DNA from 2 places in the Actinoplanes sp. HUAS TT8 genome. Region 1 is predicted to be linked to the other one. Evidence: predicted binding sites of a transcription regulator. Region 1 holds the regulator's gene; the other holds the start of a gene.
What was found. The regulator HrcA, encoded in region 1, represses chaperone genes, less so after heat shock. The targets are predictions, from matches to a motif close to GGTTNGCACNCTCNNNNNGAGNGTGCNAACC.

Region 1 (4,186 bases):
ATGGCCGGCGCACTCCCCGATGGTGAACCCGTACCCGATGACGGGTCCCTCCCCGACGAGGCGGTCCGCGACGTCGGGGCGAACGGCTTCGCCGTCTACGTCCACGTGCCGTTCTGCGCGAGCCGCTGCGGTTACTGCGACTTCAACACGTACACGGCGAGCGAGCTGGGCGGCGGCGCGAGCCGCGACGAGTATGCCGAGACCGTCCTGCGCGAGCTGGACCTGGCCGCCAAGGTGGTCCGGCCCCGGCGGGTCGACACCGTCTTCGTCGGCGGCGGGACACCGACCCTGCTCAGCCCCGGTGACCTGGGGAAGATCCTGGAGGGGATCGACCGGACCTGGGGCCTGGCCGCCGATGCCGAGGTGACCACCGAGGCGAATCCGGAGTCCGTCACCCCCGAGAGCTTGAAAGCCCTTCGCCGAGCCGGCTTCACCCGGATCTCGCTCGGCATGCAGTCGTCGGCCGCTCACGTCCTCCGGGTCCTGGACCGCAAACACACCGCCGGCCGCGCGCCCGAGGCTGCTCGGGAGGCTCGCGAGGCCGGCTTCGAGCACGTCAACCTGGACCTGATCTACGGAACCCCGGGCGAGACGCCGGAGGACTTCGACCGTTCCCTGCAGACCGTGGTCGACGCCGGGGTCGACCACGTCAGCGCCTACGCGCTGATCGTCGAGGACGGCACGCGCATGGCCGTCCGGATGCGCCGCGGCGAGCTGCCCTACCCGTCGGACGACATCGCCGCCGATCGCTATCTGGCCGCCGAGGAAAAACTGACAAAAGCCGGCTTCCAGTGGTACGAGGTGTCCAACTGGGCCAAACCGGGGGGCGAGTGCCGGCACAACCTGCGGTACTGGACCGGCGCCGACTGGTGGGGTCTCGGGCCGGGCGCGCACAGCCACGTGGGCGGGGTGCGCTGGTGGAATGTCAAGCATCCGACGACGTACGCGAAACGCTTGTTTGATGGTGTTTCCCCAGGTCATGGTCGAGAGCTCCTGACGCGTGAGGACCAGCACGTCGAGGACGTGATGTTGCGCGTCCGGCTGCGCGAGGGCATCGCCCTGGACCGTGTGGACGGCCCGGCGGCGGCCCGGGCCCTGGCCGACGGCCTGCTGGAGCCGGGTGCCTACGACGCCGGTCGGCTCGTTCTCACCCTGCGTGGGCGGTTGCTGGCCGACGCGGTGATCCGCGACGTCGTTCCCTGACGAGCCGTACTGTTTCGGTTCGACCATCCGTCCTTTCGATCATCGCGCTGCAGCCAGCGGCGACGTAGACTGGCACTCTGTCCGCGGGAGTGCCAGAGGGCTGCGATCTAGGGGGAGGGGTCAGATGAGTCTGGATGACCGCAAGCTCGAAGTCCTGCGGGCGATCGTCGAGGACTATGTCAAGACGCACGAGCCGGTCGGCTCGAAAGCGCTGGTCGAGCGCCATCAGCTGGGCGTCTCCCCGGCCACGGTCCGCAACGACATGGCCGTGCTGGAGGAGGAGGGCTACATCCGGCAGCCGCACACCAGTGCCGGCCGGGTGCCCACCGACGCCGGTTATCGGCTGTTCGTCGACCGTCTGACCAGGATCAAGCCGCTCAGCCCGGCCGAGCGCCGGGCGATCGAGCGCTTCATGGTCGGCGTGGTCGACCTCGACGATGTGGTGCACCGCACGGTCCGCCTGCTCGCCACGCTGACCCGCCAGGTCGCGGTGGTGCAGTATCCGAGCCTGTCGCGTTCCTCGGTGCGTCATCTGGAACTCGTGCCGATCTCCACCACCCGGCTGATGCTCGTCATGATCACCGACACCGGCCGGGTCGAGCAGCGCCTGGTCGAGATGCCGGCCCCGGTCCCGGAGGGCGACGTCTGGGATCTGCGACGCCGTGTCAACGAGAAACTGGCTGGTCAGAAGCTCGCGGACACCCCGCCGCTGGTGCAGAAACTCGTCGAGGAGTGCGCCCCCGAGCGCCGCGGCGACATGGTCTGCCTCGCCACCGTGCTGCTGGAGACTCTGGTCGAGCGGAGTGAGGAGCGCCTCGCACTCGCCGGGACGGCCAACCTGACTCGCGGCGGTGTGCTGGACTTTCAGGGCACGCTGCGCCCCGTTCTCGAAGCGCTGGAGGAGGAGGTCATCCTGCTCAAGCTGATCGGCGACCTCGAACCCAGCACCACCCGGGTCCGGATCGGCGACGAGAACGAGATCGACAACCTCCGGTCGGCATCGGTGGTCAGCACCGGTTACGGACCCGGTGCCACGATCGTTGGTGGGCTCGGCGTGCTGGGGCCCACCCGGATGGACTACCCCGGCACCATCGCTACTGTTCGTGCAGTGGCACGCTACGTTGGCGACCTGTTGGCACAGAATTGACGGATCCGCGCAGACATTGAGGACTCCAAACCCCGTGGCCAAGGACTACTACGGAATTCTCGGCGTGAGCCGGGAAGCCACCGACGACGAGATCAAGCGCGCCTACCGCAAACTGGCTCGGCAGTACCATCCGGACGTCAACCCCGATCCGGAGGCGCACGAGAAGTTCAAGGACATCAACGCGGCGTACGAGGTTCTGTCCGACGACCAGAAGCGGCAGATCGTCGACCTGGGCGGTGACCCGCTCGCCCCCGGCGGCGGCGCGCCCGGCGGCGGCCCCGGCGGAGCCGGCCCGTTCGTCGGATTCCAGGACATCATGGACGCGTTCTTCGGCACCGCGGCCGGCGGCGGCAGCCGCGGCCCGCGCCCGCGGACCCGTCCCGGCGCCGACGCCATCCTGCGTCTCGAGCTCGACCTGGTCGAGACCGCGTTCGGCGTCGAAGCGCCGATCACCGTCGACACCGCGGTGCTCTGCACCCAGTGCTCCGGCGCCGGCACCGCGCCCGGCACCCACCTCGCCACCTGCGAGGTCTGCGGCGGCCGAGGCGAGGTCCAGTCGGTCCAGCGCACCTTCCTCGGCCAGGTCGTCTCGTCCCGCCCCTGCCAGAACTGCCAGGGCCACGGCACGATCATCCCGAGCCCGTGCCCCACCTGCGCCGGCGACGGCCGCATCCGCACCCGCCGATCACTAACGGTCAAGATCCCGGCCGGTGTCGAGGACGGCATGCGCATCCGCCTCGCCCAGCAGGGCGAGGTCGGCCCCGGCGGCGGCACCGCCGGTGACCTCTACGTCGAGATCCACGAACGGCCCCACGACGTCTACTCCCGCAAGGGCGACGACCTCCACTGCCGGGTCACGCTGCCGATGACGGCGGCCGCACTCGGCACCCGGATGACCATCAAAACCCTCGACGGCGAAGAGAACATCGAGGTCAAACCCGGCACCCAGCCGGCCTCGACCCTCCGCATCCGCGGCAAGGGCGTCCCCCACCTGCGCGGCCAGGGCCGCGGCGACCTCTTCGTCCACCTGGACGTCAAGACGCCGACCAAGCTGACCGCCGACCAGGAACGGATGCTGCGGGACTTCGCCAAGACCCGCGGGGAAGACGTGGCCGAACTGAGCAAGCAGGGCGGCTTCTTCTCGCGGATGCGGGACGCCTTCAACGGGCACTGATCAGGCGTGATGCGCAAGGCGGCGGTGCCCCGGGGCCGCCGCCTTGCTGCTTTCGCCCCGGCTTGACCTCTGATCGCTTCCAGTCAACTTCAAGATCTTTATTGCCTCGCTTGGCTGTGGTCCAGATCGTCGCTCCCGCGGGGACCCTTCCGGGCTTCGCAGGGCGCTGGCGCGCCCAGAACGCGAAACCCTCCAGGGCGATGTCCGTGGGTGGGCACGGTCAGAGCAACAGACCCGTCCACGCCCGGGACCGCATGCCCGAGTCCCGTGCGATGGCCCATCGCGAGGCCGCGGCTGATCGAACTCACGGCCGCGCCCTCGGGTGCGTGGCCCGCTGACACCCCAGCCCGCCCTGCACCCGTGCTGCACCGCGTTCGTGCTGCACCGCGCCCGTGCCCGAGCCGCACCCGCGCCCGCACCGCACCGCGCCCGCACCCGCACCGCGCCCGTGCCCGAGCCGCACCCGCGCCCGCACCGCACCGCGCCCGCACCCGCACCGCGCCCGCACCCGCGCCCGCACCCGCGCCCGCACCGCACCGAGCCCGCACCGCACCGTGCCGCACCGCACCGCACTGCACCGCACTGCACCGCACCGCACCGCACCGCACCGTGCTGCACCGCGTCCGTGCTGCACCGCGTCCGTGCTGCACCGCGTCCGTGCT
Region 2 (4,186 bases), 2.0 Mb from region 1:
TCCGGCGAGGAGATCTTCCGGTACGTCGTGACCGACGCCCGCGGTTCCACCGCCGCCTCGACGGTGACCGTGACGGTCGGCGTCCCGCCCGGCGTGCCGGACAAATCCCTGGTCACGCCGCCGGGGCAACCGGTCTCGGTGGCACTGCCGGGCATCGACGGGCAGGGGCGGCCGGTGGCCGAGCGGCGGATCACGCAACCGGCCCACGGGCAGGCGCGGCTGAACGCGGACGGGTCGGTGACCTACACGCCGGATCCGGGGTTCACCGGGGAGGACCGGTTCACGTACGTGATCGTGGACGCGGACGGGAACGTGGCCGAGGGGATGATCGTCGTGATCGTGCCGTCGGACACCTCGCCCAGCCAGTCCCCCTCACCCAGCCCGCCGCCGTCACCCACGCCGTCTCCGTCCCCGTCGACATCGCCGTCGGTTCCGGCGACCACCTCGCCCGTGCCGTCGCGGACCCCCGCGCACACCCCGGCGCCGACGCTGCCGACCACGAGCGGGCCGGCCCCGATGCTCCTGTTCGAGACGTCCGCCCTGCTCACGCTGCTCGGGGTGGCGTTGCTGGCCGGTGGTGGGCGGGCCACGGCCGTACGCGTGAATGGTCCGGAAAAGTCAGGACCGGGGCGTCATCGGCGCGGCGGGACGCGCTCTTCTCGACCTCGGTGAGGGTCAGCGACCAGGGCCGGGCTCATTTGTTTCCGGAAAGCGAAAAGGCGGGCCGCCGAAGCGACCCGCCTTGACTCAGTGCTTCAGGGCTGGACTCAGAAGTCCATGTCCCCGCCGCCGGGGGCGCCGGCCGGGGCCGGGTTCTTCTCCGGCTTGTCGGCCACGACGGCCTCGGTGGTGAGGAACAGCGCGGCGATCGACGCGGCGTTCTGCAGCGCCGAGCGGGTGACCTTGGCCGGGTCGATGATGCCCGCGGCCAGCAGGTCGACATACTCACCGGTCGCGGCGTTCAGGCCGTGACCCGCGGGGAGGTTGCGCACCTTTTCCACGACGACGCCACCCTCGAGGCCGGCGTTGACGGCGATCTGGCGCAGCGGGGCGTCCAGGGCGACCTTGACGATGTTGGCACCGGTCGCCTCGTCGCCGACCAGGTCCAGCTTGTCGAACGCGGTCTTGCCGGCCTGAACCAGCGCGACGCCACCACCGGGGACGATGCCCTCCTCGACGGCCGCCTTCGCGTTGCGAACGGCGTCCTCGATGCGGTGCTTGCGCTCCTTCAGCTCGACCTCGGTGGCCGCGCCGACCTTGATGACCGCAACGCCGCCGGCCAGCTTGGCCAGGCGCTCCTGCAGCTTCTCACGGTCGTAGTCGGAGTCCGAGCGCTCGATCTCGGCGCGGATCTGGTTGACCCGGCCCTGGATCTGCTCGCCGTTGCCGGCGCCGTCGACGACGGTGGTCTCGTCCTTGGTGATGACGATCTTGCGGGCGGAGCCGAGCAGCGACAGGTCGGCGGCGTCGAGCTTGAGGCCGACCTCCTCGCTGATGACCGCGCCACCGGTGAGGATGGCGATGTCCTCGAGCATGGCCTTGCGACGGTCACCGAAGCCGGGGGCCTTGACGGCGACCGACTTGAAGGTGCCGCGGACCTTGTTGACGACCAGGGTGGCCAGGGCCTCGCCCTCGACGTCCTCAGCGATGATCACCAGCGGCTTGCCCGACTGCATGACCTTCTCCAGGACCGGGAGCAGGTCCTTGACCGCGGAGATCTTGCTGTTCGCGATCAGGATGTACGGGTCGTCGAAGACGGCCTCCATACGCTCCGCGTCGGTCATGAAGTAGGCCGAGATGTAGCCCTTGTCGAAGCGCATGCCCTCGGTGAGCTCCAGCTCCAGCCCGAAGGTGTTGCTCTCCTCGACGGTGATGACGCCTTCCTTGCCGACCTTGTCCATCGCCTCGGCGATGATCTCGCCGACCGTGGAGTCACCGGCGGAGATGGAGGCGGTGGAGGCGATCTGCTCCTTGGTCTCCACGTCCTTGGCCAGCTGCGAGAGGCCCTCGGAGACGCTGGCCACGGCGGCCTCGATGCCCCGCTTCAGGGCCATCGGGTTCGCGCCGGCGGCCACGTTGCGCAGGCCCTCGCGGACCAGCGCCTGCGCCAGGACGGTCGCCGTCGTCGTGCCGTCACCGGCGACGTCGTCGGTCTTCTTGGCGACCTCCTTGACCAGCTCGGCGCCGATCTTCTCGAAGGTGTCCTCGAGCTCGATCTCCTTGGCGATGGATACACCATCGTTGGTGATCGTGGGGGCGCCCCACTTCTTCTCGAGGACGACGTTGCGGCCCTTCGGACCGAGCGTCACCTTGACCGCGTCGGCGAGCTGGTTCATGCCCCGCTCGAGGCCCCGACGAGCCTCCTCGTCGAATGCAATGATCTTGGCCATACGGCGTTGTCCTCCCGGACATCCGCGGCGCCGGGCCTGCTCGGCCCCGCCCGCACACTGAGGAAGTCTGTGGACGTCACCACCTGGCGATGTGACGTCCTCAGGCCGAGCCGGAAAGCCCGCGACGACCGGTTTCGTGTCCCGGCACCGATGGCGGCGCCGCGACCGGAACCCCACCGTCCCGACCTGCTGGCACTCACGGGTCGCGAGTGCCAATCACTTGTTTAGCACTCCGGGGTACCGAGTGCAAGAAACCCCATCTTCCCGCGAAACCCTCCGGCCCGGTCCGCAAACCGGCTAAAGATCTTCAAGCCCTGATCAGAGGCCACCGCCGGTCCTCCCTTCAGCTGTCGGCGAACCCGCGTGACGCAGCACTCGTACCGGTCCTGTTTAGGGCAAGAAGGTTGCCCCGGCCCGCCGCTGCGGGTAGGGAGGACGACATGGAGAGTTGGACGGTTCGCCGGGTCACCGAGCGGGACGCCGGCCGCCTGCGCGCCCTGCGGCTGGAGATGCTGGCCGACAGTCCCCTCGCCTACCTGGAGACGCTGGCCCAGGCCGCGGCCCGCTCGCACGAGGGCTACCGGCAGCGGGTCGGCATGGCGGCCGAGGGGCCGGATCTGGCCCAGTTCATCACCGACCCGGGGGACGGGCCGTTGATCGGGCACGCCGGCGGCACCGCGATCCCGGACGAGCCGCTGGTCACAGTTGTCTTCTCGGTCTACCTGACCCCGGCCCACCGGGGCGGGAAGGTGCTGGCCGCGATGATCGAGGCGGTGGCCGACTGGTCGACCGCGGCCGGGCGGCACGAGTTGATGCTGGAGGTCGTCGTGGGGAACGGGCGGGCCGTCCGGGCGTACGAGAAACTGGGTTTCGAAGACACCGGCCTGCGCCTGCCGCATCCCACCGTGCCCGTCCTGACCGAGCTGCAGATGCGCCGGCGGATCTGATGCCGGCCCGACGCCGGCACCTCGCCCGGACGGTTCTGACCGCCGCGAACGGGACCACCGGCGCCGGGCTGCTGCTCGCCCTGGTCACCCGGACGAGGGTCCGCCGCGGGCGCGACGGCGTGCTGATCGCCGAGCACTGGAAACTCCCGATGCCGCCGGCGTCCTGCTTCACCGTCGGTTCGGTGATCATCACGCGGCGCAGCGCCGAGTGGCTGCTCGCCGAGGAACGGGCCGCCCTGCTCGCGCACGAGAGCCGCCACGCCGGGCAGTACGCGGTGCTCGGCCCGCTGTTCTTCCCGGCCTACTGGGTCGCCTGTGGCTGGTCCTACATGACGACCGGGTCCTGGGGTGTGCGCAACTGGTTCGAACGCCACGCCGGACTGCTCGACGGCGGTTATCCCGAGGATCTGCCACTGCGGCCGTGGCTGCGCAAGATTTGGTCGGGAGGACGGAACGCACAGCGCCTCCGGCCGTAGCCATTGGGTCAGCGCTGGGGTCGTTGGGATCCCTCGGAGATTGTCGCCAAGCTCAGGTGAGGGGCCCACTTACGGCGTCGCGTCCTCCCGCGACAAGCATCCTGCCGATCCGGAGATCGGCGCGCAAGTCCTCGGAGGAAGGAATATTCGACAACCGGCAGATAACCGGTTACCGACAGTTATCCCAGCAGGCCGGCCTCGCGAGCACCCTTCAGAGACGGCTTGATCCGGTGGGTCGGGCCGACCTCGGCGGCGATCGCGTCGAGCGTCTTCAGACCCTCGCCGGTGTTGTAGACGACGGTCTCCTTGGCCGGGTCCAATTTGCCGCTTTCGACGAGCTTCTTCAGGACGGCGACGGTGGTGCCGCCGGCCG

Region 2: groL (chaperonin GroEL) is a predicted target of HrcA. The motif match lies at 2,578-2,608, and genes of this name have one in related genera.

What each region holds. Positions count from the first base shown of each region.
Region 1 covers NZ_CP195646.1:7,790,951-7,795,136, reverse strand. The annotation lists gene hemW (radical SAM family heme chaperone HemW) at 1-1,203, shown strand; gene hrcA (heat-inducible transcriptional repressor HrcA) at 1,328-2,350, shown strand; gene dnaJ (molecular chaperone DnaJ) at 2,385-3,524, shown strand.
Region 2 covers NZ_CP195646.1:9,746,768-9,750,953, reverse strand. The annotation lists gene ACSHV8_RS43385 (Ig-like domain-containing protein) at 1-672, shown strand, start outside; gene groL (chaperonin GroEL) at 768-2,390, opposite strand; gene ACSHV8_RS43375 (N-acetyltransferase family protein) at 2,831-3,337, shown strand; gene ACSHV8_RS43370 (hypothetical protein) at 3,337-3,813, shown strand; gene thrC (threonine synthase) at 3,993-4,186, opposite strand, start outside.